DNA from 4 places in the Streptomyces sp. NBC_00209 genome. Region 3 is predicted to be linked to each of the others. Evidence: riboswitches for the same ligand, from Rfam matches in the RefSeq annotation. Region 3 holds a riboswitch; each other region holds the start of a gene.
What was found. A riboswitch is a leader RNA that binds a small molecule or an ion and turns the genes downstream of it on or off. The one in region 3 is predicted to bind thiamine pyrophosphate.

Region 1 (7,865 bases), 5.1 Mb from region 3:
CGCGCCGGGCGCCGCCGAGCGGCCCGGTCCGGCGGGGCGGCAGCGGGTGCTGCGGGGGCGGGGGCATCTCCAGCCGGCTGGTGTGGTGGGCGGTGCCCAGGTCCCTGGGCAGGACCCGCGGGATCACCGTCGTCCGCGCGTCGGACCGCTCCGCCCCGCCGTCCGGTCCTGGCTCCGGCAGCGCCTGCGGCGGTACGGCGTCGAGCTGCGCGTCCGTGAGGGCGGCGCGCGTCCGGCGGGCCCCGGCGAGCAGCACCACCGCGTCGAACGGGCGGGCCTCCGGGTCCCGGGCGGTGGCGCTCGCCACCAGCGCGTCCAGCTCGGGCGCGAGGCCGGGGACGACGGCGGACGGGGGCGGCACGTCCTCGTGCAGATGCTGGTAGATGACCTGGGCGGCGGACTCCCCGTCACGCGGCTTGGCGCCGGTCAGCATCTCGTACAGCACGACGCCGCAGGCGTACACGTCGGCGCGGGTGTCCGCCGTGCCGTGCTCGATCTGCTCCGGGGCCAGGTACGAGACGGTGCCGAGGATTGTCCCGGTGGTGTTCGTGACCGTGTCCACGGCCCGGACCAGGCCGAAGTCGGCGACCTTGACCCGGCCGTCGTCCCCGATCAGCACGTTCTCCGGCTTCATGTCGCGGTGCACGAAGCCCGCCCGGTGCGCCGCGCCGAGGGCGGCGAGGACCGATTCCAGGATGTCCAGCGCGGCCCGGGGGCGGAGCGCGCCGCGCTCGCTCAGCACATCGCGCAGCGTGCACCCGGCGACGTACTCCATGGCCAGATAGACGTACTGACCCTGGGCGCCCTGGTCGAAGACCCCGACCACGTTGGGGTGGGCGAGATGCGCCACCGACTTGGCCTCGCGGATGAAGCGCTCGACGAACGAGGCGTCGGTCGCCAGCGCCGGGTGCATCACCTTGAGGGCGAGCACCCGGTCGAGCCGCATGTCCATGGCCCGGTAGACCGTGGCCATGCCGCCCACGGCGATGCGGGCATCGACGCGGTAGCGGCCGTCGAGCAGCTGCCCGACGAGGGGGTCCTGGAGGGTCGTATCCACCATGCGAGTCTACGAGCCGCCGCGGACAGGCCCGCCGCTGTGCAGCGAACCCGGCGCAGGACTGAAGCCGAGCCGTGACAGGGGCGCGCCGCCCGAGCCCGGAATCCCGGCTTCCCACGGCTCCCAGGCTCCGGAACTGTGGATTTCGGCACGTTGGTCCGGACCGGGCGGCCCTTCGCCCTCAGAACGCCGGCCGCTCCGGATCGAGCACCGCCCGCCCGGCCGTCGGCGACGACGCCTCCGCGAAGTGGCGGCGCGGGATGCGTCCGGCCCGGTGCGCGAGCCGCCCGCCCTCCACCGCGTGCCGCATCGCGGCGGCCATCAGCTCCGGCTCCTGGGCCCGGGTCACCGCCGAGGCGAGCATCACCGCCGAGCAGCCCAGCTCCATCGCGAGCGCCGCGTCCGACGCGGTCCCGGCGCCGGCGTCCAGGATCACCGGCACCCCGGCCCGCTCGGTGATCAGCTGGAAGTTGTGCGGGTTGCGGATGCCCAGGCCCGAGCCGATGGGGGAGCCGAGCGGCATGACCGCCGCACACCCCACGTCCTCCAGCTTCCGGGCCAGGACCGGGTCGTCGTTGGTGTACGGCAGCACCGTGAATCCGTCGTCCACCAGGATCTCGGCGGCGTCCAGCAGCTCGACCGGGTCCGGCAGCAGCGTCCGCTCGTCGGCCACCACCTCCAGCTTCACCCAGTCCGTGCCCAGCGCCTCACGGGCCAGCCGGGCGGTGAGCACGGCCTCCCCGGCGGTGTAGCAGCCGGCGGTGTTCGGCAGCACCCGGATGGACAGCTTCCGCAGTACGGAGAGCACCGAGCCCTGCACGGTCGGGTCGAGGCGGCGCATCGCGACGGTGGTCAGCTCGGTGCCGGACGCGATCAGAGACCGCTCCAGCACGTCCAGGCTGGGCGCCCCGCCCGTGCCCATGATCAGCCGGGAGGCGAAGTCGCTGCCGCCGAGGGTGAGCAGATCGTCGGACATCGTCAGCCTCCCTGGACCGCGGTCAGGACCTCGACCCGGTCGCCGTCGGCGAGCGCGGCGGCGGGCCACTGGCCACGCGGCACCACGGTCTCGTTGAGTGCGGCGGCCACCCCCGCCGTCGCGTCGGTCAGCGTCGCGACCAGGGCGTCCAGGGTGGTGCCCGGCGCGACGGCGGCCGGGGCGCCGTTCACGGACACGGTGAGCGGGGTGGGCTCGGTCATGCGGGCTGCTCCTGGGGTGCGGGGACCGGGGCGAACCGGCCGGGGGAGAAGGGGCGGACCGCCTCGGGCGGCTCGCCGCCGGCCAGCAGCGACGCCATGGCGTCCCCGGTGACGGGGGTGAGCAGCACGCCGTTGCGGCCGTGGCCGGTGGCGAGGTGGAGGCCGGGCAGCGCGGTGCGGCCGAGCAGCGGGGCGTTGTCGGGCGACGCGGGGCGCAGGCCGGCGCGGGTCTCGGTGAGCGGCAGCTCGGTGATGCCGGGCACCAGCTCGTGGGCGTCGCGCAGCAGCTCGTAGACCCCGCCCGCGGTGACGGTGGTGTCCCAGCCCATCTCCTCGGTGGTGGCGCCGACGACCAGCTCACCGTTCTCGCGCGGTACGAGGTAGACGTGGCTGCCCCGGACCACCGCGCGCACGGTGCGCGAGAGGAAGGGGGCGTACGCCGGGGGCACGGTGAGGCGCAGCACCTGGCCCTTGACCGGGCGCACCGGCGGCAGGACGTGGGCGGGGACCCCGGCGAGCCGGCCGCTGAGGCTGCCCCCGGCGAGCACGACCTGATCGGCGGCCACCTCCGTACCGTTGTCGAGCACGGCCCCCACGGCCCGGTCCGCGACCACGGAGAGCCGGTCGGCGCGGTGGCGGTGGAAGACCACTCCGGCCCGTTCGCACGCGGTGAGCAGCGCGGCGGCGAGGCGGCGCGGGTCGACCTGGTGGTCGCCGTCCACCCGGAGGCCGCCGCGCACGCCCGGGGCGAGCATCGGTTCCAGGCGGCGGCACTCGCGCCCGGTCAGCCACTCCGACTCCAGGCCCGAGCGGCGTTGCAGCTCGTGGAGCTCGCGCAGATGGGCGCGGTCGTCCGCGTCGAGCGCGACGGCCAGGGTGCCGCAGGCGCGGAAGCCGATGTCCTGCCCGCTCGCCTCCTCCAGCTCGGCCGTGAACGACGGATAGCGCCGGGCCGAGGCGAGGTTGAGCCCGAGCAGTGTCTCCTCGCCGTAGTGCAGTTCGGTGACGGCGGCCAGCATCCCGGCCGCGACCCGGGCCGCTCCGCCGCCCGGCTCGGGGTCGGCGAGCGCGACGGTCAGACCGCGCCGCGTGGCCCGCCAGGCGGTCACCAGGCCGATGACGCCGCCCCCGATGACGAGGACGTCGGACCCTTCGGTGGGATGGGTGCGCATGGGTGTCCAGCCCCTCCCTTCGCCGGCATGACCCGGATCAGGTTCGTACGGTCGGAGGCCGCCAGCCTCCCTCTCAGCCCGGTGCGCCCGGGCTCCCGCGTGTCTTACGGTGGCCAGCCTAACGACCTCACCCGGCGGACCGGATAGGGGGCGCTCTTCCTGATGGATCGTCAGCTACGTAGGGTGGACAGGTGAGCGAGCAGCAGCGGGCAGAGCGGACGGAACGCCGGGTCGTCGTCGCGGGCGCGGGCATGGCGGGCGTGCAGACCGCCGTCGCCCTGCGGGAACAGGGCTTCACCGGCCCCGTCACGCTGATCGGCGCCGAACCCCACCAACCCTACGACCGGCCCCCGCTGTCCAAGGCGGTGCTGCTCGGCAAGGCCGAGGAGTCCGCCTTCGACATCGACTTCGAGGGGCTGGACATCGCCCTGCGCCTGGGCTGCGAGGTCACCGGAGTCCGCGCCGGAGACCACGAACTCGACACCTCCGAGGGCCCGGTCCCCTACGACGTCCTGGTCCTCGCCACCGGCGCCGAACCCGTCGCCCTGCCCGGCTCCGCCGGGGTCCCCGGCGTCCACCTGCTGCGCACCCTGGACGACGCGGCCCGGCTGCGCCCCGTCCTCGAAGCCGGGCACCCCGTCGTGGTCGTCGGCGCCGGCTGGATCGGCGCCGAGTTCGCCACCGCCGCCCGTGCCGCCGGCTGCGAGGTCACCGTCGTGGAGGCCGCGGACCGACCCCTGGCCGGTGCCCTGCCCGCCGAGGTCGCCGCCCCGATGACCGCCTGGTACGAGGAGAGCGGCGCCCGGCTCCTCACCGGCGCCCGGGTCGCCCGCGTCGAGCCCGGCACGGTGGTCCTCGCCGACGGGCGCACCCTCCCGGCCGGCGCGGTCGTCGTCGGCATCGGCGCCCGCCCCGCCACCGGCTGGCTCGCCGGCTCCGGCATCGCGCTCGGGCCCGAGGGCTCGGTGACCGCCGACGCGGCGCTGCGCACCTCGCTGCCGGATGTGTACGCGGTCGGCGACTGCGCCTCCTTCCCCTCGGCCCGCTACGGCACCCGCCTGGTCGTCCACCACTGGGACAACGCCCTCCAGGGGCCCAGGACCGCCGCCGCGCACATCGCGACGGAGGGCGCCGGCATCCCGCCGTACGACCCCGTGCCCTACTTCTGGTCCGAGCAGTTCGGCCGGTTCGTGCAGTACGCCGGACACCACGCGGACGCGGACACCCTGCTGTGGCGCGGCGACCCGGCCGGGCCCGCCTGGTCGGTGTGCTGGCTGCGCGACGGCGACCTGGTCGCGGTGCTCGCGGTGAGCCGCCCGCGCGACCTGGCCCAGGGGCGCCGGCTCGTCGAGGCGAGGGCCCGGATCGACGCGGACCGGGCCGCAGACCCCTCCGTACCGCTCAAGTCGGCGGTCCTGCCCTAGGTGTTCTGTCCGAGGAGGTTGTGGACGGGTGAGCCATATCTCGGCTGAGGGATCTTGAACGGGTGAGGGCCTTCCGGGTTCGGTGTGGATTGCGACATCTGCACCGACCAGAAAGGCCCTCGTGCCCCACCGTAATGCACCCCTGACCGAGACCGGCCGCCTGCGTCTGGCCCACTGCGTCGTCGAGGACGGCTGGCCCCTGCGGCGGGCGGCCGAGCGCTTCCAGGTCTCACCCACCACCGCCCAACGATGGGCGAGCCGCTACCGGGACCTCGGCGAGGCCGGCATGACCGACCGCTCCTCCCGCCCCCACCACAGCCCACGACGGACCCCGACCCGCACCGAACGCCGGATCATCAAGGTCCGACTCCTGCGCCGGTGGGGACCGGCCCGCATCGCCCACCTGCTGGGCCTGGTCCCCTCCACCGTCCACCGCGTGCTGGTCCGCTTCGGCCTGGCCCGCCTCACCCACCTCGACCGCGCCACCGGACACGTCATACGCCGCTACGAACGCGACCGCCCCGGCGAACTCGTACACGTCGACATCAAGAAGCTCGGCAACATCCCCGACGGCGGAGGCCACAAGGCCCTGGGCCGCCAGGCCGGCCGCAAGACCCGCTCGAACGCCGGCTACAGCTACATCCACACCGCCGTCGACGACCACTCCCGCCTCGCCTACAGCGAGATCCTCACCGACGAGAAGAAGGAAACCGCCACCGCCTTCTGGACCCGCGCCCACGCCTACTTCACCAGCGCAGGCATCACCGTCGAACGCGTCCTGACCGACAACGGCTCCTGCTACAAGTCCCACACCTGGCGCGACACGCTCGCAGCGGCCGGGATCGCCCACAAACGCACCCGCCCCTACCGCCCCCAGACCAACGGCAAGGTCGAACGCCTCAACCGCACCCTGCTCGACGAATGGGCCTACGCACGCCCCTACCGATCAGAACAAGAACGCCGCGACGCGTTCCCACAATGGCTCCACACCTACAATCACCACCGCGGACACACCGCGCTCAAGGGCCAACCACCCGCCAGCCGCGTCCCTAACCTCACGGGTCAGTACACCTAGGGCCTGAAGAGCCGAGTCCGGGTTTCGGCTGTCAGTCCGGGATGGCAGGCTTGTCCCGTGACCGAGATTGACGCAAAGACCGATGCACTCGTCCCCGCCTGGCTCCACCTGCCCGACATCGCGGAAATGCTCGATGTCGAGGTGACGCGTGTGCGGCAGCTGGTCAAGGAGGGCCAGCTCATCGCCGTACGCCGTGGGGAGAACCGGACGCTTCAGGTGCCCGCCGCCTTCATCGACGGCGACAAGGTGGTAAAGGGCCTCTCCGGGACCCTGACGCTCCTGAGGGACGACGGCTACTCCGACGAGGAGATGCTCGAATGGCTCTTCACCACCGACCCGTCCCTGCCGGGCACGCCCGCGCAGGCACTGAGTGAGAATCGCGGCACGGAGGTGAAGCGCCGCGCCCAGGCGCTCGCCGTCTGACCGGCCGGGCAGCGGGCCGCATCGCCCGAGCGGGCGGCCCGCTGCCCCGCGCCGTACCCTGATCCGCCGTCACCGTCTTCCCCGGGGGGGAACCGCACCATGTCCACGCCGAGGCCGTATCCGGAAAGTCCCGTCTGGTCCGCAACGCCTGGCACGCCGCTGTCCGACGCCCGGCTCTACCTGTGCACGGACGCGCGCAGGCGCCAGGGCGACCTGCCCGACTTCCTCGACGCGGTCCTCGCCGGCGGCGTGGACATCGTCCAGCTCCGCGACAAGGGCATGGAGGCGGGCGAGGAGCTCGACCACCTCGCGGTCCTCGCGGACGCCTGCAAGCGTCACGGCAAGCTCCTCGCCGTCAACGACCGGGCGGACGTGGCTCACGCCATCGGCGCCGACGTGCTGCACCTGGGCCAGGGCGACCTGCCCGTGCCCGCCGCCCGCGCGATCATCGGCGCCGAGCCGGTCATCGGCCGCTCCACGCACGCCGAGGCCGAGGTCGACGCCGCCGTCACCGAGCCCGGCGTGGACTACTTCTGCACCGGCCCCTGCTGGCCAACCCCCACCAAGCCCGGCCGCCACGCCCCCGGCCTGGACCTCGTGCGGTACGCCGCCTCGCTCGCCCCGGCCCGCCCCTGGTTCGCCATCGGGGGCATCGACGCGGACAACCTCGACCAGGTGCTGGACGCCGGGGCCCGCCGGATCGTCGTCGTACGGGCCCTGACGGAGGCGTCCGACCCGGGTGCCGCCGCCGCCGAGCTGGCGCGACGGGTCCGCGAGCGCGCCGGAGCCTGACGGGGACGGCCGCTTCCGAAGCGGCTGCCCGGGCCGAGCCCGGGCCGGTCCTGGGACGAATCTGTCCGAAGGATGGACAAGAACCAGTCAATTCCGGCAAATGACTCTGCTTGGGTTGGGGGCCCGCCCCGCCCTGGTTAACCTGCCCATATGGCCCTTGGCACACCTTCCACCAGGACAGATCACGCGCGCACCGTGCGTGAGATGCTCGCGACCGGCAAGACCTCGTACTCGTTCGAGTTCTGGGCGCCCAAGACCGAGAAGGGCGAGCGCAACCTGTGGAACGCGCTGCGCCGGGTCGAGGCCGTCGCCCCGAGCTTCGTCTCGGTGACGTACGGAGCCGGCGGCTCCACCCGCACCGGCACGGTGAAGGCCACCCAGGACATCGCCGCCGAGTCCACGCTCACCCCGGTCGCGCACCTCACGGCGGTCAACCACTCGATCGCCGAGCTGCGCAACATGGTCGGCCAGTACGCGGACGCCGGCATCCGGAACATCCTCGCCGTGCGCGGAGACCCGCCGGGCGACCCGATGGGCCCCTGGGTCGAGCACCCGCAGGGCGTGAAGTACGCGGCGGACCTGGTCCGGCTGATCAAGGAGGCCGGCGACTTCTGCGTGGGCGTCGCGGCGTTCCCCGAGCGGCACCCGCGCTCCGACGACTGGGACACCGACGTCCGCCACTTCGTGGACAAGTGCCGCGCGGGCGCCGACTACGCGATCACGCA
Region 2 (7,865 bases), 3.2 Mb from region 3:
CACCGGGCCGCCGTGCTCGACCTCCTCGACCATCTCGCCGCCGCCGGGGCCCGCCGTATCGGACTGCTCACCGGCACCACCACCGACACGTACACCCGGCTCTCCACCACCGCCTACCTGCACTGGTGCGAGCGCGTGGGACAGGATCCGGTCTACGAGTCCTATCCCGCCCATGACCCGTGCGCGGGGGCGGTGGCCGCCGACCGGCTGCTGGCCCGTCCGGACCGGCCCGACGCCGTCTACGGGCTCTTCGACCCCAACGGCACGGACCTGCTGGCGGCCGCACGCCGCTACGGCCTGCGCGTCCCCGAGGACCTGCTGCTCGTCTGCTGCAGCGAATCCACGGTGTACGCGACGACCGAGCCGCCCATCACGACGCTCTCGCTGAAGCCGCGGAGGATCGGCACGGCAGTCGTCCAACTGCTCATCGACGCCATCGAGGGAGTGGACCAGGACGGTCCGGTGGAACGGGTGGTGCCGACGGAGCTCATCGTCCGGACGTCCTCGCAACGCCGCCCGCCCCGCACCACGGTCAGTGCGCCGCGCTCCCCGGCAGGGGACTGATCATCCCAATTAGGACCAATCGACCGACGAACCTGGCATGCGGAAGGATTCACCACCCCTGGTGCGTCCCAGAGCACGATCTGCATTCCTATGATGGGCGCACGACACCGCGGACCAACCCGACCAGCAGGGCCCGTCAGGTGTACGGCGGCGCGACGGTGGTGTGGAGGGGTCGATGACACAGGGGGCCGGTCAGGAACCCGCGGTGCGGACGGCGACGTTGCGCGACTTCCGCGTACCGCCCTATGCGCAGTCCCCCGCGCCACCCGCGTCGCCGCCCTCGGGGAACGCCTTCCCCGAGGGCGAAACGCCGGAGGGGTACACCCCGACGGCGCGCGACCTTCCCGTCATCAGCGTCGACCAACCCGCCCAGGTGCAGCCCGTGCCCGAACCGCGCCCCTCCGCCGACCCGGGCCTCGGCCCCCTGTACGTGGTCGGTGACGTCCACGGCTACCTGGACGAGCTGCTCGCCGCCCTCGCGGAACAGGGCCTGATCGACTCCGAAGGCCGCTGGGCGGCGGGCAACGCGCGCCTCTGGTTCCTCGGCGACTTCACGGACCGGGGCCCCGACGGCATCGGCGTCATCGACCTCGTCATGCGGCTCTCCGCCGAGGCCGCGGCCGCCGGCGGCTACTGCAAGGCCCTGATGGGCAACCACGAACTGCTGCTCATCGGCGCCAAGCGGTTCGGCGACACCCCGGTGAACTCCGGCGCGGGAACGGCCACCTTCCAGGCCGCCTGGCTGCTCAACGGTGGGCAGAAGACGGACATGGAGCGCCTTCAGGACGTCCACCTCCAGTGGATGTCCCGGCTCGACGCCGTCGTCGAGGAGGACGGGCACCTCCTGATGCACTCGGACACGACGGCGTACCTCGACTACGGCTCCACCATCGAGGACGTCAACGACACGGTCCACGCCATCCTCACGCGTAACGACGCCGACGAGTGCTGGGACCTGTTCCGCAAGCTCACCAAGCGGTTCGCCTTCCGCGACGACTCGGGCGCTCAGGCCGTCCAGGAGCTGATGGCGGCCTACGGCGGCCGGCGCGTCGTCCATGGTCACAGCCCCATCCCGTACCTGACCGGCGAGGTCGGCTCCGAGGACGGCGAGGACGGCGCCGGGCCGCAGGTCGACGGGCCGCATGTGTACGCGGACGGGCTCGCCATCGCCATGGACGGCGGGGTGACCATGGCCGGAAAGCTACTGGTCGTCCAACTCCCCCTGCATGACTGACGCCCCGCGGGGAAGACGCATCCCGAGCTGACCACGCCGAGTACTGGGGCTATTTCCGGAAACCCTCTGTCACCCCGTGCTGTGCGCGCTCTACCATCGGCCTATCAGTAGCAGGCTCTCCTCCGTTTCCGCCCAAACTGCCCGGACCCAGCGGGCACACAGGCCCGACGGAGCATCGGGGGATGCAGATGAACAGCGCTCCGCACCTGCTGACCGAGGACCGGCCCGAGTACGAACGGCTCCTCGACGACGCACTGCGTCACGCACACGAACGACCGGAACTGGCCGCCGTCGGTGAACGCCTCAGCGCCGCCCAGCTGCGCACCATGGCGCTGGCGGCCGTCGCCCTGATCACCGTCACGGCCGCCGCCGAGTACGAGCAGTACGTGAAGGCCCGTGACGAAGCACGCACCACCGACCGGGACACGGCTTCCGGCACGGCTTCGGACGGCCTCGGTCAGTCGGGCGCCGGCCTAGGAGCGGTCGTCACCGTTTTGGCGCCGATGCTGGCGGGTACGGCGGCGGCCATATTCCTGCTGGTCGGCTACCTCCTGAAGATGCTGGAGCCACCACCGGCCTTCGCCGGTCCCATGGTGGACGCGGGCTGGTTCTTCGCCGCCGTCACAGCCGCCGCCATCTTCGTCGCCGCCATCGGCCTGCTCATCGCAGCCCTGCGCAACGGCTCGACGTCCCTGCCGGCCCGGGAAGCCCGCGAGCAACTGCCCGACGACGTGGCCCTCGCCAAGGACGTCTGGCGGCAGGCGCTGCTGGAGCGGGGCATCGTGCCCTTCCTGCGCGACGCGCTCACCGAGCCCGCCGGTCCTGCGGTCCCGGCCCCGCACCGCCCCACGGGCCGCCTTCCCAAGATCGGCTACAGCAGGCCCGACTTCGCCGGGCCGGACGAGGGCCCGGCGGCGGCGCCCCGCCCCACGTACAGCAGCCCGGACTTCACCAGCCCCGACTTCGGCGGTCCCGAGCACGAACTGGACTGACCGCCACGGCCCCGGCGGAAGGCGCCGGAGCCGTGCGCGGCCGGTCCCGTGCCAGGTCAGTCGGACAACGGCAGATAGACCCGGTTCCCGCCCGCAGCGAACTCACGCGACTTGCCGAGCATCCCCTCGGCGATCTCCTCGGCCGTCGCCTCCGCGCCGTTCGCGCCGCCGAACTGCTCGGTGATGCTGTGGCTGATCTTCATCGAACAGAACTTCGGACCGCACATCGAGCAGAAGTGCGCCGTCTTCGCGGGCTCGGCCGGCAGCGTCTCGTCGTGGAACTCCCGCGCCGTGTCCGGGTCGAGCGCCAGGTTGAACTGGTCCTCCCAGCGGAATTCGAACCGGGCGTCCGACAGCGCGTCGTCCCATTCCTGCGCCCCCGGATGCCCCTTGGCCAGGTCGGCGGCATGGGCCGCGATCTTGTACGTGATGACCCCGGTCTTCACATCGTCCCGGTTCGGCAGCCCCAGGTGCTCCTTGGGCGTCACGTAACAGAGCATCGCCGTCCCCCACCAGGCGATCATCGCGGCGCCGATGCCCGAGGTGATGTGGTCGTACGCCGGCGCGATGTCGGTGGTCAGCGGGCCGAGCGTGTAGAACGGCGCCTCCTCGCAGATCTCCTGCTGAAGGTCGATGTTCTCCTTGATCTTGTGCATCGGGACGTGCCCCGGGCCCTCGATCATGGTCTGCACGCCGAAGCGCTTGGCGACCGCGTTCAGTTCGCCGAGCGTGCGCAGTTCAGCGAACTGGGCCTCGTCGTTGGCGTCCGCGATCGACCCGGGGCGCAGCCCGTCGCCCAGTGAGTACGTCACGTCGTACGCGGCGAGGATCTCGCAGAGCTCCTCGAAGTGCTCGTACAGGAACGACTCCTTGTGGTGCGCCAGGCACCACGCCGCCATGATCGAGCCGCCCCGGGAGACGATGCCCGTCTTGCGCCGGGCGGTCAGCGGCACGTACGGCAGGCGTACGCCGGCGTGCACCGTCATGTAGTCCACGCCCTGCTCGGCCTGCTCGACGACGGTGTCCTTGTAGATCTCCCAGGTCAGTTCCTCCGCCCGTCCGTCGACCTTCTCAAGGGCCTGGTAAAGGGGGACGGTTCCGATCGGCACGGGTGAATTGCGAAGAACCCACTCACGGGTGGTGTGGATGTTGCGGCCGGTGGAAAGGTCCATGACCGTGTCCGCGCCCCACCGGGTCGCCCACGTCATCTTGTCCACCTCCTCCTCGATGGAGGACGTCACCGCGGAGTTGCCGATGTTGGCATTGACCTTCACCAGGAACCGCTTTCCGATGATCATCGGCTCGGTCTCCGGGTGGTTGACGTTGACGGGCAGCACCGCGCGGCCGGCCGCGATCTCCTCGCGCACCACCTCCGCCGGCACGTTCTCGCGGACCGCGACGTACTCCATCTCCGGGGTGATCTCGCCCCTGCGGGCGTACGCGAGCTGGGTGACGGGGCGGCCGTCCCGGCTCCGCCGCGGGCGGCGCGGCCGACCGGGGAACACCGCGTCCAGATTGCGCAGCCCACCCCGCGGCGAGGTGTGCTTGAGCCCGTCGTCCTCCGGGCGGGCGGGGCGGCCCGCGTACTCCTCGGTGTCGCTGCGGGCGATGATCCAGTTCTCCCGGAGCGGTGCGAGGCCGCGCCGGACGTCGGTCTCGGCCGCGGGGTCGGTGTACGGCCCGGACGTGTCGTACAGCGTCATGTCCTTGCCGTTGGTCAGGCGCACCTGGCGGACCGGCACCCGGATGTCGGGGCGCGGCCCCTGGACGTATCCCTTGTGCCAGCCGATGGACTTCCCGGCCTCGTCGCCCTGATTGGAGGCAGGCGTGCGTGTGTCCGATGTGGTCATGAGACCTACTCCCTACGCCGGCATTACCCGGTAACAGGTTCGGCGGTCGGCGCAGCGTCTCCCGTACGGTCGTACGGCGGTCAGCGCCCTCTCAGCCCGGTGCTCCGAGCTCCCGCGTGTGCAAAGGTGCCACCACGCTAGCCCTCGGACGGGCGAGCTGAACAGAGGGCCCCGTCCTTCTTGCGATGATCGGCCGGTGACGCCCCCTCATCGCGACTCAGAACCGCAGGGCCATCAGCACGCGCACACGCACAGCCATGGCCCGGCCGCACCCGTCTCCACCCATCTGCGCAAGGTGATCGCCGCCGTGCTGATCCCCTTCGCGACCGCCGTACTCGTCGGTCTCGTGGTGCTCTGGCCGAATGGTGCGCCGGCGCACGAACGGACCGGCGTCGGTTTCGACCGGCAGACCCAGCAGGGAAAGGTGGTGAGCGTCGTCGAGGTCGACTGCAAGGACGTGAACGCCGCCCAGCTTCCCGTCAGCGGCGAGACCCAACCCCCCGAGGGCCGGTCGGCTTCCGGCGGACTCTGCGAGAAGGCCACCGTCGAGGTCACCACCGGCCCCGACTCGGGGCGCCGGTTCGTCGAAGTCGTGCAGCCGGACGCGCCGAGGCAACTGCGGGAGGGCCAGGGGGTGGTGGTGGCGTACGCCCCCGACGCGCCCCATGACCTCCAGTACTCCGTGACGGACGTGAACCGGAAGTTCCCGCTGATACTGCTGGCCGGGATCTTCGCCCTCGCGGTGGTGCTCGTGGGCAGGATGCGCGGGGTCATGGCCCTGGTGGCGCTCGCCCTGTCGTTCGCCGTACTGACCCTGTTCATCCTTCCGGCGATACTTCAGGGCTCGAATCCGCTGCTGGTGGCGGTCGTCGGGGCCGGAGCGATCATGCTGATCGCGCTCTACATCTGCCACGGGTTGACCGCCCGCACCTCCGTCGCCGTCATCGGCACCCTGATCTCACTGGTCCTGATCGGGCTGCTGGGCTCGCTCTTCATCGGCTGGGCGAGCCTGAGCGGGAACACCGACGACAACACCGGCCTCATCCACGGCCTGTATCCGCACATCGACATGAGCGGACTGCTGCTGGCCGGCGTCATCATCGGCTCCCTGGGAGTGCTTGACGACGTCACGGTCACCCAGACCTCGGCGGTCTGGGAGCTGCGCCAGGCGAACCCCACCATGAGTGCGAATCAGCTCTACCGGGCAGGGATCAGAATCGGCCGCGATCACATCGCCTCCGTGGTCAACACCCTGGTGCTCGCCTATGCGGGCGCCGCGCTGCCCCTCCTGCTGCTGTTCACGGTCGCGCAGAGCAGTGTGGGGACGGTCGCCAACAGCGAGCTGGTGGCGGAGGAGATCGTGCGCACCCTCGTGGGCTCGATCGGACTGGTCGCCTCCGTGCCGGTGACGACAGCGCTCGCGGCGCTGGTCGTCTCCGCGGACCGCACGGGGGTCGGCGCGGAAGCCGGGGCTTCGGCACCCGTGCGGAGCGGCAGGGGCCGGCGACGGCGGGCGAGGTCGTGACCTGAACACACAGCGTGATTCACCCGATCGGCAGGTGTCGTGTTCGAGTGCCAAGACGGCTCCCGGGCCGTGGACCGCTTCAGCCCGCGTTCTGCTCTTCGGCCAGAATGCGCCCCAGCGCCTCCTCCAAGTTGCCGTCGAAGTCACCCAGCGTGCACTCCTGCCCGAGCGGCACCAGCTTGTCCGTACGGTCGAGGAAGGCGACAAGAGGTGCCGTGCCCGCCCGGAAGAGCGCACGGTCGGCGCCCACCTGCAACCGGATGTGTACATCACACAGCCCCTCAGGCTCGGTCGGCGCGATGTGCACATCGCCGTCGCCACTGGGGCTGTTGAGGCCGTCGAGCAGCAGCTCACGGCCGAAGGCCCAGGTGACGGGGGCGTCGCCGGGCAGATGGAAGGTCATCCGGATCGCGTACGGATCGCACACTTCGTACCGGAGCTCCACCGGGATACGGAATGAGAGCTCCTCGGAGACGAGGAAGCTCATCATGACCTCAGCTTGAACCGACTCGCGCATCGTTCAACCCCGCAGTAGATGAATCTGGCCAGGAATGATCCCCCATGGCCCTATTGACGCCATCGTGGTGCACGCGATAGCAGATCACAAGGAGTGATTTTTCAGATACTGATAGAGAACACGAACGAACGCAAGAGGCTAGACACTTCACCGCGTAGTCGTTCGACTGCGGGCAGCAACCGATCCTCCTCGTGGAGGGGTACCGAAATGGCCATCGCTGCGGCGGTGAATCCGGCCGTGATCGGGATGGCGGCGCAGACGGTCCCGAGCGCGTACTCCTGCCGCTCGATGACCGGTTCCGTACGCTCCAGCGACCGCAGCCGGGTGAGGAACGCCGCACGGTCGCGCACCGAGTACCGGGTCAGCGGGCGCACCGGGTGCCGGTCCAGGTGGTCCTCACGGGCCTTCTCGTCCAGCCGGCTCAGCAGACACTGACCGATCGCGTGCGCGTGCCCGGTCTCGCGGAACGCCGCCCATTCGTCGACCGCCGGCCGCTCGGGGGTGTCCGCCACAGCGAGGAGCTCGATCTCGCCCTCGCGGTAGATGGCGCAGTACACCGGGGCTCCGACGACGTCCCGCCAGCGGCCCAGCGAACGGGCCATGATGCTGCGGCGGCTCTGAGCGGCGCGGTCGCCCATCAGCCGTTCGGCGGCGGCGCCGAAGCGGAAGACGCCGTTCTCCCGGCGCAGATACCCCTCGTGGGTCAGGGTCCGCAGCAGGTGGTAGGCGGTGGGAAGAGGAAGCCCCGCTTCCCTCGCGAGCTGTTTGGCCGGGGCCCCGTCGCGATGGGTACCCACAGCCTCCAGCAGCCTCAGCGCCCGCTGCACCGACCCGATGAGCGTCGGAACAGCCGTACTCGATGCCGTGGTCAACGGTCACCCCCAGGCGTGGTGACGGGCGGTCAGCCCGCCCGTGGGGGCCGCCCCCACAGGTCTGCCGCGGACCTGGGGTCCGGAGGCCGGATCCCGCACAAACCACTGGTCGGGGTGGTGACTTACGGTGTTTTCCCAGGTGGTGGCAGAGGAGAGTCACTGTATCGGCCGCCCTGTGACCGGGTGCCGATTCGCCTTTCCCTTAGCTCAGCTGGGCTAATCCCCCGTCGGACGTGCGGTCACCAGCCGTTTCCGGAGGACGACGACATGAACTTCCGTACGACGAAAACGAGCCCGCCGACCAGGATCAC
Region 3 (7,865 bases):
ACCCCTTGGACCGTGCGGTGCGCACATAGTCGGAGTTGATGTTGTCCAGCAGGAGTGAGCGCTGCAACAGGTGGTATCCGGCGTACGAGATGAACGTCAGTGAAATCGTGGGAAGGATCGCGTGCACCACTCTTGATCCCAGGACCGGCCAGAACCCGGCGACTTCGGGGCTCTGCGCTCCGGCGACGGGCAGCAGCGTGTGACCGAGGGACTGGTTGAGCCAGATGGCCGCGAGCACCACGCCGAGCGAGGCCACGGCGGAGGGGGTGTTGAAGGAGATCACGGAGATGCCCTGCCACACCCGGTCGCCGGCCTTGTACTGGCGCGAGGCGGTGTAGACGCCGAGTCCGACGCCGATGACGATGGACAGGATCGTCGAGGCGATGACCAGCTGGCCGCTGACGAAGATCCGGTAGGCGACCTGGTCGTTGACACTGCCCCCGGTCGGCGACTGACCCCAGTCGAAATGGGTCACGATCCCGGAAATCCAGTCCCACCACCGATCCAGGATCGGTTTGTCTGGATTGAGATTGAATTGCGCCAGTGATCGGTTGATCTGGGCTGGAGTTCGAGGCGGTCGCAACGCGGTGTAGTTCGACGCAGGCTTAAGGAATGCATTAGCGAGGAAATACGTCAGGTTGGTTGCGACTGCGATCATCAAAAACCAGCCGACTGCTTTACGGGCGACATAACGCAGCACGGTGAGCCGGCCTTTCTTGAAAATGGGCCCGCAGATCCGGTGAGTGACTGGACGCTTGGCCGCGTTGACCGGGCACCGGGTTGCGAGCGCTCGGACAGGACGTGCGGACTCTCGTGGTCAAAAAATGATTGGTGCGAAGACGTTCCGATGAGGGAGTCTGCTGTGTGCTGACGGTGCCGCACGGGTACGTGGAGTGGCAGCGAGCGGTGCGCCGGGCATGGAGCGACAACCTTGCGTCGGAATGAGACGAATCGTGGCGGCTGCCCGATTCGACAGCGCCTGTGCAGACGATTCCAACTGTCTGTGGGTGCGTCAAGGCGGGTCAGGTCGCGATCCGGTTAAGCCGAAAGCGCATATCGGTCATTTGTCGCGAAAATTTTCAACGTCGTGGTGGACGCGAGGAGACCGGCAACTCTGCATGCCATCAAACGGTGTAAAGGCCACTCACCTGACCAAGTGGGCTCTTCGGGACCTGTCGGTGGGTGTCGAACCAGGTTTCTTTGCCGAGAGTTGGGGTCCGCGGGCCAAGCTTCCCCTCCGGGCTGCGGCGCGCCGCCCGCGGTCGCCGCCGACTGTGCGCTGACCCACCGTTACCACCCTTCGTCCTTCCTGGAAGCCCGTGGCCGCGGGCCCGTTTCTCCACGCGCCGCGTCGGCCCGCGTCAGGGTCTTGCGGAGCGCGGAGGAAGTAATGAATCATCATTCAGAGCTTCGCCCCGGGCCGGTGCGTCGAGCAGGCGTGCTGTGCGGGACCGGCGACAGCGTTTCCCAGGAGAGAGGCCGGAAAACCACATGGCTGAGCGACGCATGTACTCAGGGACCGCCAGGTCGATCGCGGCCGGCTGCGCGTCCGGCGTCCTCGCGGCGTTGCTTGCCGCGACACCGTCCGCGGCGGCGGGCCACGGGGGCGGGGTTCCCGAGGGGCCGCGCGGTGAGGGCTTCTCCCATGCGTCCCGTGCCCTGGTGGAGCACGGGCGGCACGGCACGCTGATCCGGGCGCAGCGGCTGACCGGGGTCGCGGCCTTCGCGGGGGCCGACAACTGGCGGGTGCTGTACCGCTCGGTGACCCCGCAGGGCAAGGCGGTGGCCGTCTCGGGCACGGTCGCGATCCCGCACGGGCGGCCCCCGGCCGGTGGCCGGCCGGTGCTTTCCTGGCTGCACGGTACGACGGGGGTGGCGGACGCCTGCGCTCCGTCGCGGGACACCGCGAACGGCCCGGCGCACGACTACCTCCAGGCGATGCAGGACACCGTGGCCCCCTGGGTGGCGCGGGGGTACGCGGTGACCCGGACCGATTACCAGGGCCTGGGGACGGACGGCACGCACAGCTACCTCGTGGGCGAGGCGGAGGCGCGGGCGGCCGCTGACCTGACCCGTGCCGCGCACCAGCTCTCCGGGCACCTCAGCGACGAGTGGGTGGCGTACGGCCACTCGGAGGGCGGGCACGCGGCCGTCTTCGCCGCCGACCTCGCCAACCGCTGGACGCCGGAACTGCGGCTGCTCGGGGCGGCCGCACTGGCGCCGGGTTCGCAGCTCAGCGCGGCCGTGCCGGCGCTGCGCGAGCAGCCGCTCGCCGGGGTGAGCGACTTCTTCCCGCTGATCGTCCGTGGCGCGCAGACCGTACGCTCCATGCCCGACCAGGACATCTTCACGCCGAAGGCCCTGGCGGTGGCCGGTGACGCGGACCGTAGGTGCAGCGCCCAGCTCCGCGCTCCGGACTCCTGGGGCTCGTTGAAGAGCGACGAGATCTTCCGCAAGGGCGCCGATCTCACCGCCCTCGACCAGGTGCTCGCCGACAACGAGCCGGGTCTGCTGTCCCCGCGCGTCCCCGTGCTGCTCGCCCAGGGCGGCAAGGACGCGGTCATCCAGCCCGCCTGGACCGCCGCCCTGGACAAGCAGCTGCGGGCGAACGGCGTCCACGTCACCTCGTACACCTACCCCGAAGCCGACCACCGCGGCGTCCTGTCGGCGTCCCTGCCCGACGTCACCCGCTGGATCGACCACCTCTTCGGACGGCCGGGGAAGGGCCACCCGCGCACGCGGCCGTAACCCCCCGCACCGACCCCAACAACCCCTGGAGCGGCGGAAACGTGGCATCGCGTGCACAGATTCCTGGCCCCCCGCGCAGAACTTCGCGGGGGGCCGGAACGGCTCGCCGGCCGGTGTGACAGGCAGGCCCGATTCCGCGCCGCGCCACGCGGTTCAGAGGCCGCGGAGCTGTCACCTACCCGGTCGATGGTGTCCCTCGCGCCGCGTCGGTCCGGGGGAGGAGACGACGCGTGGCGGTCAAGCAGTTGGCGGCCGTGGCCGGCGCATCCGCAGCGGGGCGTACACCGCGAGCGCCACGAGGAACGCCACCCCGTACGCCAGGTCCGCCCCGTGCAACGCCTCGGCCACCGGCCCCACGTACAGCCCGGTGCTCATGAACGGCACCGCCGCCGCGAAGGCCACGGCGAACGCGGCGAGCGCCGGCCACCACGGGCGCGGCCGGGCGTGCTCGGCCGCGAGGTCGACGGGGGCGCCCCGCCGGGCCCGGGCGCGGACCAGCCAGTCCACGGACACGATCGCCACGAAGCCGGGGATCCAGTAGCCGACGAGCAGCAGCACGTTCTGGAAGCGGGCGGTCGTGTCCGCCGCGTGCATCCACAGCACCAGCGGGAACCCCAGGGCGGCGGCGAGCGCCGCGGCCACCGGACGCGGCAGCCGTACCCCCATGGTCTGCAACGCGAGCGAACCGCTGTAGTCGTTCATCGCGTTGCTGCACAGTGCGGCCAGCGCCACCGCGAGCAGCCCGAACGCCCCGAGCGCGCCCCCGCCGAGCAGCGAGTCGATGCCGCGCGCGGTCTGGTCCGTGAAGACCGACGCACCCCACAGCCCGATCGTCTGGACCGCCACGAAGGAGGCGCTGATCCCGCCCAGCGTGCACCAGAACATGCGCGGCCGGGACGTCTCGCGCGGCAGGTAGCGGCTGAAGTCGCTCGCGTACGGCGCCCAGGACAGCGCCAGGCTCAGGGCGATGGTGCAGGTCAGGACGAACGCCCCGGCCCGGTCCGCGCCGTGCACGGCCGGAGCGGTCACCGGGTCCACCCCGTTCAGGAGCTTCGCGGCGAGCACGGCGAAGGCGGCGGCCAGGGCGAACGTCATCACGGTCTGGAGCCGGTGGATCACCTCGTAACCCAGCACCCCGAGCGCACCCTGCGCGGCCATCATGACCAGCACCCCCAGCCAGAACGGCCAGCCGCACAGCTGTGCCAGCGCGTCCCCGCCGAACAGACCGATCAGGGCGTCCCAGGCGATGGACGACAGCCATTGCAGGGCGCCCGGCAGCACGACGCCCGGTCCGAACGCCAGCCGGGCGAGCGGCAGTTGCCCGGACCCGGTGCGGCTGCCCCAGGTGCCCAGATACGCGGTCGGCGCGGCGCCGACGAGGGTGCCGAGCACGACGGCGGTGAGCGCGGTCGCGAAGTCCAGGCCGAGCGCGATGCCGACGGTGCCGGTGAAGACGCCGGTCATGGTCAGGTTGGGCGCGAACCAGACGGTGAACAGCCGGCCCGCCCGGCCGTAGCGGCGGTCCTCGGGGACCGGGGCTATCCCGTTCGCCTCGATGCGCAGATCGCCGGGGGCGGTGGGCATCCGCCCGCCGAAAGCGGCGCGCTCGTCCTGGGCATACGGCAACGACATGAAGACATCCCTCCGCCAGTGCTAACTGGTTCAGGTTCGACGGGTGTGATCTCAGCCCCGTGCGGGGCACCCCGTGTCCGGTGTGGCGGCCAGAATAGCGCCGGCCCGCCCGATGTCGTCGCGAGGGTCAGCTGAAGAGCTTCTTCACGAACGCGTGGAGATTGCCGACCGTGCGCGCGATCTGCTCCTCCGTGGTCAGGCTCTCCTTGAAGCGGGCCCCGGAGTCCACCGTCTTCTTCCCGCGCACATACAGCGAGCAGGCCAGGTCGGTGCACATGTACAGGCCGACGGAATTGCCGTCACGCCCGGCGGGACCGGTCTTGCGGGCGGTCATCAGGGAGACCCCGCTGCCCGGGTGCGTGGTCAGGCAGAGCGAGCACATGCTCCGGTGCAGGAAGCCGCGCTGCTGCGACGGGAAGCGCAACGAGATCCCGGCGGGCCTGCCCTCGTGTTCGGTGACGATGTAGCTGCGTCCCGGCGCGGACAGGTTGCGCCAGCCGAGGAAGTCGAGGTCGTCCCACGGCAGTTCCTCGAAATCGCGGGGGAGCGGCAGGCGCTTGGCTTCCCCCTTGGAGCAATTCACGAACGATGAGCGGATGTCCTGCTCGGTCAGGGCCTTCATACCCACGAAGCTAACTCTGCCTATGGCCCCTAGGCAAACGATTAATTTGCTTAGGGGCTCACCTGGGGCTTCTCGGTCGCGAGGGGGAGCCGGTGAACGGGCTGATGCGGGATGCCGAGGTCCGGGCGCCAGGTCGCGAGGATCTGCGCCGACGGGTCGAAGAGCGGCGACGGGAGCGCGTCGAGCGGCGTCCACTCCCAGGTGCTGATCAGATGCGGCTCGGTCACCCGCGCCGCGCCGGTGTCCACGCGCACCAGGGCGGCCATCGTCACGCGGTTGATGCCGCCGAGGGCGTCGTGCAGCATCGCGAAGACGGTGACCCGGTCCTCGGGGACCGTCAGCCCGGTCTCCTCGCGCAGCTCCCGCACGGCGGCCGCCGCGACGGACTCCGGTACCGGGTCGACCTTGCCGCCGGGCAGCTCCCAGGTGCCGCTGTGGTGCCGGCCGAGCAGGATCCGGCCCTGCGCGTCCTGCACGATCACCCCGACCCCCAGCGCCGCCTGGGCCTTGGGCGGCCGGGTGTTACGGGAAGGGGCGAGGGGGTCCTCGGTGGCCATGCTGCTCCTCTGAAGGGGCGGGGCGGTGGGCGTTGAGGAGCTTACGGGGATGCCGTGTCCGCCGCCGCGCTCACACCGCCAGCCGCAGCGAGGTCTCGGAGACGCCGAGCCGTACGCTCTGCCCCCACGTCAGCTCCAGCGCGTCCGCCTCCATCCCGTCGCCGAACACCACCACCCGGTCCGACTCCACGGTCAGCCGCAGCCCCTGCCCGGGCCCCAGCTCGCCCGCGACGAACGAGGTGCCGGTCGACGGCGAGGGCCACGCCTCCCGGACGAACCAGAGCAGCCGGGGATCGGCGGGTCCGGGCAGCGGGAGGGGGCTGCGACGCTCCTGCCAGAGCGAGCGCAGCCAGCCGGTCGCCCCGGTGCCGGTGCCGACCAGGACGCCGGAGGACGCCTGCGGCTCGGCGGGGGAGTCCGCGGTGTCGGGCCCGAGCCGGTAACGGGCCGTCTGGTGGCCGGGCGGGCCCAGGTAGACCTCGTTCAGGGCGAGCAGCCGCTGCGTGTCGTCGGCCACCGCCTCCACCATCGTCAGCGCGTCGGCCCGCCCGGCCGGCACCACGGACGCCCGCATCAGCGCCGCCGCGTCGGCCGGCCGGTGGCGCACCAGGACGCCGGGGTTGCGGCCCGGATCGGTGTCGATGCCGATGACCGGCTGGCCGGCGAGGTACTTCGCGGCGTTGGCGACCAGGCCGTCCTGCCCGACGACCACCACCACGTCCTCCGGCGCGAACAGGAACCGGTCCAGGTCGGCCCGCTCCACCCGGCAGTGCCGCCAGGTGAGCGGAACGGCCGCTGCCACATCCGCCAGGGCCTGCCGGGTCCGCTCGTGCCACCGGGCCACCTCCTCGATGGACCGGCCCCGCGCGGCCAGGAGGAACGCGGCCTGGCCGTGCGTGCCGTGGCGGGCGAGAAGCTCCTCGTACTCCGTGGTGCGGTGGACGAGGACCGCCCGCGGGGCCAGGCTCACGCCCCGGCCTCCGGCCGGCCCAGCTTGCTGAGCAGGCCCGTGAGCACGTCCGGCGACAGGGTGAGGCTGTCGATGTGCGGCAGGTTCTCGGCGAGCCGGGTGGCCGCCAGCGCGTGCAGCGTCGCGGCCTCCACCTCGCCGTGCGCCCGCAGCCAGGCCGCCTGCGCCTCGGCGCGCGCCGCGCCCACCTGCCGGGCCGCCTCCGCCTCGGCCCCCGCGAGCCGCACCGTGCGGGCGGCCTCCGCCTCGGCGCGCACCCCGTCGGCGGCGGCGCTCTCCTCGGCCTCCCGGCGGGCGTTGGTGCCGCGCTGCTCGACCAGCTGCTCCTCGCGCCGGGCCAGCTCGATCTGGCTGGCGAGCTCGTTCTCGGCGATGGTCCGCTCGCGCTCGACGGCCACGGCGCGCCGCTCGTACGTGGCCCGGTCGGCCTCCTGCTGGATCTGCTCGCGGGCGGGGGTGCGCAGGGCGCGCTCCACCTCGGCCTCGGGGCGGATGGCGACGACGCGGACGGCGACCACGTCGATGCCGGTGGCGGGGAGCCTCGGCTCGGCGGCGAGACCGGCCGCCACCCGCTCGCGGACGGCGGCGACCCCGTCGACCAGGGCACCGGCCAGCGGGGTGCGGGCCAGCACGTCGAGGGTGTGCTGCTGGGCGGTCTCGGTGAGCAGGGTGGCGATCTGTTCGAGGGGGGCGCCGCGCCAGGCGCCGGTGTCCGGGTCGATGGAGAAGTCGAGGCGGGCGGCCGCCTCGGCGGGGTCGCTGATCCGGTAGGTGACGGTGGCCTGGACCGTGACGTCCTGGAAGTCGGCGGTGCGCGCGTGGAACGCCATGGCCAGCTCGCGGTCGTTGACCGGCACCTCGGAGAGCGCGGCGCTCAGCGACCGGTACCAGAAGCTCAGTCCGGCCCCGTCGTGGGTCAGCTTGCCGCGCTTGTGGTGGCGGATGTGCGCGGTGGGCGCCGAGCGGAGATGGCGCCGGCCGAAGCGGCGGGTGATGTCGGCCATGGGGACCCCCTGAAGTCGTTTTCGTCATGACGACGATAAGCGGAATCCCGCCTTATCGTCAAGAGGACGAATAAGGGAGGTTCCGAGTACGCGAACGGCCGGTGACTTCAGGGAAGTCACCGGCCGGCCGGGTGCGCGCCGCCCCCGTCCCCACGGTGCGGCGCGAGCGGGCCGCCGTCATCCGCTCGGACGACGGCCCACGTCTGTCAGGACCCGGACGCCGGGGCGTCCAGGCCGAGTGCGGGAAGGACCGCGGCCTCCACGAAGCGGACGAGGTAGGTCTCGTCCGCGTGGGTGCCTGCCAGCATCGGGCGGGCCCGCATCACGCCGAG
Region 4 (7,865 bases), 1.3 Mb from region 3:
GGAACTGGCCCTGGCGGTCTGCCTGCTGGCCGGGGTCCGGCCGCCCGGGTGGGCCATGGCGGGCGCCGAGGCGCTGGTGCTCGCCGTACTGCTCCTGGAGGCCCGGGTGCTGCGCTCGCTGTACGTCGCGGCACGCGCGGGCGGCGCGGACCCCCGGGCGGCGCGGCGGGCCGCCGTGGAGCAGGCGGTGCCGGTGGCGGTCCGCCGTCTGGTCCTCCACGAGTTGCGCGCCGTCGCCTCCCTGGGGCGGTGGATCCGGCGCCGGACGCACGGTGTGCGCCCCGGGGACCTCGCCGTCGCGTACACCGGACCGCAGACCGCGATGATGTACGGGCTGCTCTTCGTGATGGCCGTCGAGACGGTGGGCCTGGCCCTCCTCATCCCGTGGCCGGTGGTCCACCGGGTGTTCCTGGTGCTCGACCTGTACGGCCTTGTCCTGGTGCTGGCCCTGCACGCCGCCTGCGTCACCCGGCCGCACGTCGTGCACCCCGACGGCTCTCTGCGGATACGTTACGGAGCCCTGTTCGACCTCGTCGTGCCGCGCGACGCGGTCGCCTCGGCCCGGGTCGACCGGCGCTACCCGGAGGGCCGCCTGATCACCGTCTCCGACGACGGGGTCCTCGACCTGATCGTGGGCAGCCAGACCTCGGTGACCCTGGAGCTGAACCGGCCGCTGCCCTTCACCCGCCCGCTCGGCGCTCCGGAGGGGGCCCACACGATCCGCTTCCACGCCGACGACCCCCGCGCGCTGGTCGACGCGCTACGCCGGCCCGCCTGAGGGCGCGCGGCCCGGTCAGAACAGCGCGGGCAGCACCACGCACTCGGACGCGTCGAAGGTGACGCCCACCCGCGCACCCTCCTCCGGTGTCCCGCGCAGCGAGCACTCGGCCTCCAGCGCCGGGCCGTGCTCCGGGTGCAGGGTCACGGCGACATGGCTGCCCCGGAAGGTGCGCGCGCCCACGACGCAGCGCAGCCCCTTCTCCGGCCCGCCGATCCGTACCCCGGCCGGCCGCACCAGCAGGTCGCACGCGCCCTGCGGTGACCCCGCCGGCACCGGCACCTCGCCCCAGTCCGTGTCCGCCGCCTCGCCCTCGACGGTCGCCTCGACCACGTTGTCGAAGCCCAGGAACCGGGCCACGAAGGCGGAGGCGGGGCGCTGCCACACCTCCAGCGGGGTGCCCACCTGGGCGACGCGGCCCTCGCGCATCACGACGACCCGGTCGGCCAGCGCGAACGCCTCGCCCTGGTCGTGGGTGACGGCGAGCACGGTGGTGCCGAGGCGGCCGAAGAGGGCGCGCAGCTCCACGACGAGCCGTTCGCGCAGGCTGCGGTCCAGCTGGCCCAGGGGCTCGTCGAGCATCAGCAGCCTGGGGCTGGGGGCGAGGGCCCGGGCCAGGGCGACGCGCTGCTGCTCGCCGCCGGAGAGCGCGGCGACGGCGCGGCGTTCGGCGCCGGGGAGGCCCACGAGGTCGAGGAGTTCGGCGACGCGGCGGTCCTGTTCGCCCCGTCCGGCCCCGTGCATCCGCAGGCCGAAGGCGACGTTGGCGCCGACGTCCCGGTGCGGGAAGAGCTGGTGGTCCTGGAACATCAGGCCGAGGCCGCGCCGGTGGACCGGGATGCCGTCCTGGTCGGTGCCGTCGAGCAGGACCCGGCCGCCGTCCGGCTCCTGGAGCCCGGCGACCAGGCGCAGCAGGGTGGACTTGCCGCTGCCGCTCGGCCCGAGGACGCAGACGGTCTCGTGGTCGGCGACCTCCAGATCGACCCCGTCGAGCGCGGCCCGGTCACCGAAGCGGACGGTGGCCGATTCGAGCGTCAGCATCTTTCAGAACTCCCCGGATCGGTCGGTGCGGATGCGTTCGAGCAGCAGCAGCGACACCGCGCACACGAGCATCAGGACGGTGCTGAGGGCCATGGCCTGGCCGTAGTTGAGGTCCCCGGACCGGCCGAGCAGCCGCGCCACGGCCACCGGCAGCGTCGGGTTGTCGGGCCGCGCGATGAACACGGTCGCGCCGAACTCCCCCAGCGACACGGCGAACGCGAACCCGGCGGCGACCAGCAGCGCCCGCCGTACGAGCGGGAAGTCCACCTCGCGCCAGGCCCGCAGCGGCGAGGCCCCGAGCACCGCCGCCGCCTCGCGCAGCCGCGCGTCCACAGCTCGGAGCACCGGCAGCATGGTCCGTACGACGAAGGGCACCCCGACCAGCGCCTGGGCGAGCGGCACCAAAATCCAGGAGGTACGGAGGTCCAGCGGCGGCTTGTCCAGGGTGATCAGGAAGCCGAAGCCGACGGTGACCGCGGAGACCCCGAGCGGCAGCATCAGCAGCGCGTCGAAGCCCCGGACCAGCCGGCCCGCCCGCCGGGTGAGCGCGGCGGCTGCGAGCCCCCCGACGACAAGGGCGATCAGGGTCGCGACGAGGGCGTAGCGCAGGGAGTTCCCGATGGCCTCGACCGGCGCCACCAGGAACGTACCGCTGTTGGCGTCCGCCGAGGTCAGCGCGCGGTAGTAGGCGAACCCGGAGCCGCCCAGCGAGCGTTCCACCAGCACCGCGAGCGGCAGCAGGACCAGCACCAGCACGCTCAGCAGGACCCCGGCGAGCAGCGTCCACTGCCCGGCCCCCTGCGGCTTGCGCGCGGTCATGGCCGGGTCGACCAGCTTCAGCGCGCGCTCCCTGCGGCGTACGGTCCAGGCGTGCACGGCGAGGATCGCGCCGACGGCGGCGAACTGCACGAGCGTCAGCACGGCGGCCGTGGGCAGGGCGAGCAGCTGCGCGGTCTGCCGGTAGATCTCCACCTCCAGCGTGGAGAAGCCGGGACCTCCGAGGATCTGTACGACCCCGAAGGAGGTGAAGGTGAAGAGGAAGACCATCAGCGCGGCGGCGGCCACGGCTGGGGCGAGCGCGGGCAGCGTGACGCGCCGCCACGCGGTGAACCGGCTCGCCCCCAGCACCCGGGCGGCCTCCTCCTGGCGCGGGTCGAGCTGCGCCCAGAGCCCGCCGACGGTCCGCACGACGACCGCGTAGTTGAAGAAGACGTGCGCCAGCAGGATCGCCCACACCGTGGTGTCGAGCCGTACGCCCCACAGCTCGTCCAGCAGCCCACCGCGTCCGAGCAGCGCGAGGAACGCGGTGCCCACGACGACGGTCGGCAGCACGAACGGCACCGTGACCACGGCCCGCAGCACCTGCTTGCCGGGGAAGTCGAACCGGGCGAAGACATACGCGCCGGGCAGCGCGATCAGCAGGGTCAGCGCGGTCGAGGCGAGCGCCTGCCACAGCGTGAACCACAGGACGTCCCGGATCTCCGGCCGGGTCAGCACCTCGCCGAACCGGCCGAACTGCCAGACGCCGTCCGCCTTGAGCCCCCGGCCCACGATCGCGGCGACCGGGTAGGCGAAGAACACGGCGAAGAACGCGACGGGCACGGCCATCAGGCCGAGCCGCACCGCGGTCCCGCGCCGGGCCCGGGCGCGTGCCGACCTCCCGCGCGCGCCCGGTCCGCGTACGGGAGTCTTCGCTACTTCACTACGAGCGAGGACCATGACTGGACCCACTGCTCACGGTTCTTGGCGATGGCGTCCGGGGCGACGGTCGCCGGCTTCTCCGCGGTGGCACCGAACTCGGTGAAGAGCCCGGGCACCTTCGCGTCCTTCGCGACCGGGCTGACGAACATGGTGAGCGGCATGTCCTCCTGGAACTTCTTCCCGATCAGGAAGTCCAGCAGGGCCTTGCCGCCCGCCTCGTTCTTCGCGCCGTCCAGCAGACCCGCGAACTCGATCTGGCGGAAGCACGTCCCGGTGGCGACCCCGGTCGGCGCGGTCTTCGGCCGCGGGTCCGCGTACAGCACCTCGACGGGCGGGCTGGAGGCGTAGCTGACGACGAGCGGGCGGTCGGCCTTGGCCTTCCTGCCGCCGGCCGAGCCGGAGAACTCCTCGTTGTACGCCTGCTCCCAGCCGTCCACGACCTTGACGCCGTTGTCCTTCAGCTTCTTCCAGTAGTCCTGGTAGCCGTCCTCGCCGAAGGTGCCGACGGTGCCGAGGAGGAAGCCGAGGCCGGGCGAGGAGGTCGCGGCGTTCTCGGTGACGAGCAGGTCCTTGTACGCGGGCTTCGCCAGGTCGGCGAAGGTCTTCGGCGGCGCGAGCTTCTTGTCGGCGAAGTACTTCTTGTCGTAGTTGACGCAGATGTCGCCGGTGTCGACCGGGGTGACCCGGTGCTTGTCCGCGTCCAGCTGGACATCGGCCGGGACCCGGTCCAGGCCCTTGGCCTCGTACGGCGTGAACAGGCCGTTGTCGAGGGCGCGCGAGAGCAGGGTGTTGTCGACGCCGAAGAACACGTCGCCGCGCGGGGAACCCTTGGTCAGGATCTCCTGGTTCAGGGCGGCGCCCGCGTCCCCGCTCTTGAGGACCTTGACGGTGTAGCCGGTCTCCCGGGTGAACTCCTTCAGCACGTCCTTGGAGGCGTTGAAGGAGTCGTGGCTGACCAGGGTGACGGTCTTGGAACCGGAGCCCTTGGTCGAACCGGAACCGGACGCCGAGTCGTCGGAACTTCCGCAGCCGGCCAGCGCGGTGACGCCGAGCGCGGCGGCGACGGCCGCCACCGCGGCCTTCTGGGTGGTGCTCATGTGTGATTCCTCCTGGAGTGACCAGGAAGAGACGCGGCCCTGCCCGCACACCGGCGCGGAGCCGGAAGCGGGCAGGGCGCAACAGCTTGAGTATGGTCCGAACTTCCTACCCGGAATGACCCGGGCGAGGTTCAGAGGGTCTGCGGCCAACCTGTCCTTGGTGCCGCACTCTCAGCGCTGTGGCGCTCCCCTGTCGGAATATGCAGTTGATTTCGGCCCCAGGCTACACGGCCGTTTTCGGCCGTGACCCCGGGCACCGACGGTCGCCCGCCTCAGCGCTCGGAGGCCGCCAGCTGCCCGCAGGCGCCGTCGATCTCCTGGCCCCGGGTGTCCCGGACGGTGACCGGCACGCCGTGGTTCGCGATGGCCTCCACGAACGCCCGCTCGTCCTCGGGCCGCGAGGCGGTCCACTTGGAGCCGGGCGTCGGGTTGAGCGGGATGAGGTTGACGTGGACCCGCTTGCCCTTGAGGAGGCGGCCCAGCAGGTCTCCGCGCCACGCCTGGTCGTTGATGTCGCGGATCAGGGCGTACTCGATGGAGATGCGGCGGCCCGACTTCTCCGCGTACTCCCACGCGGCGTCCAGCACCTCGCGCACCTTCCACCGGGTGTTCACCGGCACGAGGGTGTCGCGCAGCTCGTCGTCCGGGGCGTGCAGCGAGACCGCGAGGCGGCACTTGAACCCCTCGTCGGCGAACCGCAGCATCGCGGGCACCAGGCCGACGGTGGACACGGTGATCCCGCGCTGCGAGAGGCCGAGGCCGTCGGGCTCCGGGTCGGTCAGCCGGCGGATCGCGCCGACGACGCGGTTGTAGTTGGCCAGCGGCTCGCCCATGCCCATGAACACGATGTTGGACAGCCGGGCGGGGCCGCCGGGGACCTCACCGTCGCGCAGGGCCCGCATGCCGTCCACGATCTGGTGGACGATCTCCGCGGTGGAGAGGTTCCGGTCGAGACCGGCCTGCCCGGTCGCGCAGAACGGGCAGTTCATCCCGCAGCCGGCCTGCGAGGAGATGCACATCGTGACCCGCTCCGGGTAGCGCATCAGGACGGACTCGACCAGCGTCCCGTCGTGCAGCTTCCAGAGGGTCTTACGGGTGGTGTCGTCGTCGCAGCTGACGTGCCGGACGACGGACATCAGGTCGGGGAACATCGCCTCGGCGAGCTTGTCCCGCGATCCGGCCGGGATGTTGGTCCACTCGGCCGGGTCGTGCGCGTACCGCGCGAAGTAGTGCTGCGAGAGCTGCTGGGCGCGGAACGGCTTCTCGCCGACCGCGGCGACGGCCTCCCTGCGCTCGGCGGGCGTGAGGTCGGCGAGGTGCCGCGGCGGCTTCTTGGCTCCGCGGGGCGCGACGAAAGTGAGTTCTCCGGGCTTAGGCATGGTTCCTCCAGTGTCGCAGACGCGCGGAGGTACCCCGGTGCGTCGCGGTGAGGGACGGCTCACGGGGTAACCGGAACACCACAGGGAGTTCGTAGCCGCCGCGCAGGAGGTAGGTGCCGTGCACACCGTCAAACACTGGTTCAACGACAGCCTGATCGGGCAGGGCGTGGTGGTCTTCGGACTCGGCGTGGGTCTGAACGCACTGTTACGCCACGACGAGCATCCGGCCATGTGGCTGGTCCAGGGCGCCGTCTACACCGTCGTCGTGATGGTGGCCCTGGTCCTCCAGCGGAGGCGGACGAGCCGGGTCACGGGCGCCTCCCCGAGCGCCGTCGCCGGGCTCCTGCGGAAGATCCGCCACCACGAGGTGCCGCGCGACCCGCAGGAGCGGGCCGTGCTGCGGCGACTCGTCGACGACCAGCTGGGCCGGATCGAGCGGGGCAAGCGGTGGCTGCCGTACTGGCTGGGCGCCATGGGCCTGGTCGCCATCGGTCTGCTCGTCCTGGGCGCCACCCGTGGCTCCCTCGGGTACGCCCTGCTCTTCGCCGCCTTCGTGGCGGTGTTCTGTGCCTGGATCCTGTGGATGCGCCGCCGGGCGGTGGCCCTCTACCGCGACATGCGGGTGGCGCTGCGCGAACAGGGCTGACGCCACATGGCTGAGGGGCCACCGCTCGCGAGCGGTGGCCCCTCAGCCATGTGCGGACGCCGGTCTCAGCCGGAGCCGACGAACAGCACGAGCAGCAGCCAGACCACCGGGGCGGTCGGCAGCAGGGAGTCCAGCCGGTCCATGATCCCGCCGTGGCCGGGCAGCAGCGTGCCCATGTCCTTGATCCCGAGGTCCCGCTTGATCATGGACTCGCCCAGGTCGCCCAGGGTGGCGCTGGCCGCGACCGCGAGGCCCAGCAGCAGCCCCTGCCACCAGGAACCGTCATCGATCAGGAACTGCATGCACAGCGCACCGGCCACCATGGCGAAGGTGACCGCTCCGAACAGGCCCTCGCGGGTCTTGCCGGGGCTGATGCGCGGAGCCAGCTTGTGCTTGCCGAACCGCCAGCCGACCGCGTACGCCCCCGTGTCGCTGACCACGGTCAGCAGCAGGAAGGTCAGCACCCGCTGCGGGCCGTCGTCGGCTTTCAGGAGCATGGCGACGAAGGTGGCCAGGAAGGGCACGTAGAACGCGGCGAAGATGCCCGCCGTGACGTCCCTGAGGTAGTCCTCGGGCGGCTGCGCCATCCGCCACACGAGCACCGCCAGGGCGGTCAGGGCCATGGCGATCCAGGCGCCCTCGGCCTCGCGCGCGTATCCGGCGATCACCATGGCGGCGCCGCCGACGGCGAGCGGCACGAGGGGCGCCTTGATGCCCTTGCGCTCCTCCAGCCGGGAGGTGAGCTCCCAGAGGCCGACCACGACGGCGAGCACGATGACGCCGACGAAGACGGCCTTGACGAAGAAGAGCGAGACGACGACCAGGGCGCCGAGCCCCAGACCGACCCCTATGGCGGCTCCCAGGTCCCGGCCCGCGCGCTTCTTCTGCGGAGGCGGGGGCGGGGGCGGCGGCGCGGTCGGCATGGGCTCCTGCGGCTTCTCGTCGCGGAACAGAGGGCCGCCGCTCAGGCGTCCGGCCCTCTGTTCCCGGTGATCACGGTCTTCAGCGTCTCTACCTGCGTCGGGAACGTCCGGCACGATGGGCATGGGCCGAGTCTGCTGGGCGTCGTGCACATCGTAGGCAGGACCCGCCGCAGCACCCTGCATCTCCGGCGTGACCCGGTGACCGGCGCCCTGCGGAGCGCCCCAGGAAGAGTCGTTCATCAGACTTCGAGCAGCTCGGCTTCCTTGTGCTTCAGCAGCTCGTCCACCTGCGCGACGTAC

Region 1: linked by a shared signal. The riboswitch ahead of thiO (glycine oxidase ThiO) and the one ahead of OG867_RS01320 (purine-cytosine permease family protein) in region 3 are both predicted to bind thiamine pyrophosphate.
Region 2: linked by a shared signal. The riboswitch ahead of thiC (phosphomethylpyrimidine synthase ThiC) and the one ahead of OG867_RS01320 (purine-cytosine permease family protein) in region 3 are both predicted to bind thiamine pyrophosphate.
Region 4: linked by a shared signal. The riboswitch ahead of OG867_RS06960 (thiamine ABC transporter substrate binding subunit) and the one ahead of OG867_RS01320 (purine-cytosine permease family protein) in region 3 are both predicted to bind thiamine pyrophosphate.

Annotation. Positions count from the first base shown of each region.
Region 1 covers NZ_CP108121.1:5,375,024-5,382,888, forward strand. Annotated here, with positions in the region: gene pknB (Stk1 family PASTA domain-containing Ser/Thr kinase) at 1-1,057, opposite strand, end outside; gene OG867_RS24410 (thiazole synthase) at 1,239-2,033, opposite strand; gene thiS (sulfur carrier protein ThiS) at 2,036-2,254, opposite strand; gene thiO (glycine oxidase ThiO) at 2,251-3,426, opposite strand; TPP riboswitch at 3,424-3,535, opposite strand; gene OG867_RS24425 (NAD(P)/FAD-dependent oxidoreductase) at 3,618-4,850, shown strand; gene OG867_RS24430 (IS481 family transposase) at 4,972-5,925, shown strand; gene OG867_RS24435 (Rv2175c family DNA-binding protein) at 5,983-6,348, shown strand; gene thiE (thiamine phosphate synthase) at 6,448-7,140, shown strand; gene metF (methylenetetrahydrofolate reductase [NAD(P)H]) at 7,291-7,865, shown strand, end outside.
Region 2 covers NZ_CP108121.1:3,465,170-3,473,034, forward strand. Annotated here, with positions in the region: gene OG867_RS15605 (LacI family DNA-binding transcriptional regulator) at 1-564, shown strand, start outside; gene OG867_RS15610 (metallophosphoesterase) at 740-1,798, shown strand; gene OG867_RS15615 (hypothetical protein) at 1,981-2,790, shown strand; gene thiC (phosphomethylpyrimidine synthase ThiC) at 2,847-4,640, opposite strand; TPP riboswitch at 4,633-4,766, opposite strand; gene OG867_RS15625 (YibE/F family protein) at 4,837-6,165, shown strand; gene OG867_RS15630 (SsgA family sporulation/cell division regulator) at 6,245-6,682, opposite strand; gene OG867_RS15635 (IclR family transcriptional regulator) at 6,784-7,554, opposite strand; gene OG867_RS15640 (DUF5326 family protein) at 7,794-7,865, opposite strand, start outside.
Region 3 covers NZ_CP108121.1:271,294-279,158, reverse strand. Annotated here, with positions in the region: gene OG867_RS01330 (ABC transporter permease) at 1-475, opposite strand, end outside; gene OG867_RS01325 (alpha/beta hydrolase family protein) at 1,492-2,748, shown strand; gene OG867_RS01320 (purine-cytosine permease family protein) at 2,986-4,380, opposite strand; TPP riboswitch at 4,371-4,464, opposite strand; gene OG867_RS01315 (FBP domain-containing protein) at 4,508-5,002, opposite strand; gene OG867_RS01310 (NUDIX hydrolase) at 5,053-5,559, opposite strand; gene OG867_RS01305 (hypothetical protein) at 5,630-6,529, opposite strand; gene OG867_RS01300 (SPFH domain-containing protein) at 6,526-7,533, opposite strand; gene OG867_RS01295 (TetR/AcrR family transcriptional regulator) at 7,740-7,865, opposite strand, start outside.
Region 4 covers NZ_CP108121.1:1,617,991-1,625,855, forward strand. Annotated here, with positions in the region: gene OG867_RS06945 (hypothetical protein) at 1-778, shown strand, start outside; gene OG867_RS06950 (ABC transporter ATP-binding protein) at 794-1,819, opposite strand; gene OG867_RS06955 (ABC transporter permease) at 1,823-3,427, opposite strand; gene OG867_RS06960 (thiamine ABC transporter substrate binding subunit) at 3,514-4,617, opposite strand; TPP riboswitch at 4,703-4,819, opposite strand; gene rlmN (23S rRNA (adenine(2503)-C(2))-methyltransferase RlmN) at 4,890-5,996, opposite strand; gene OG867_RS06970 (hypothetical protein) at 6,115-6,642, shown strand; gene OG867_RS06975 (phosphatidate cytidylyltransferase) at 6,708-7,805, opposite strand; gene frr (ribosome recycling factor) at 7,805-7,865, opposite strand, start outside.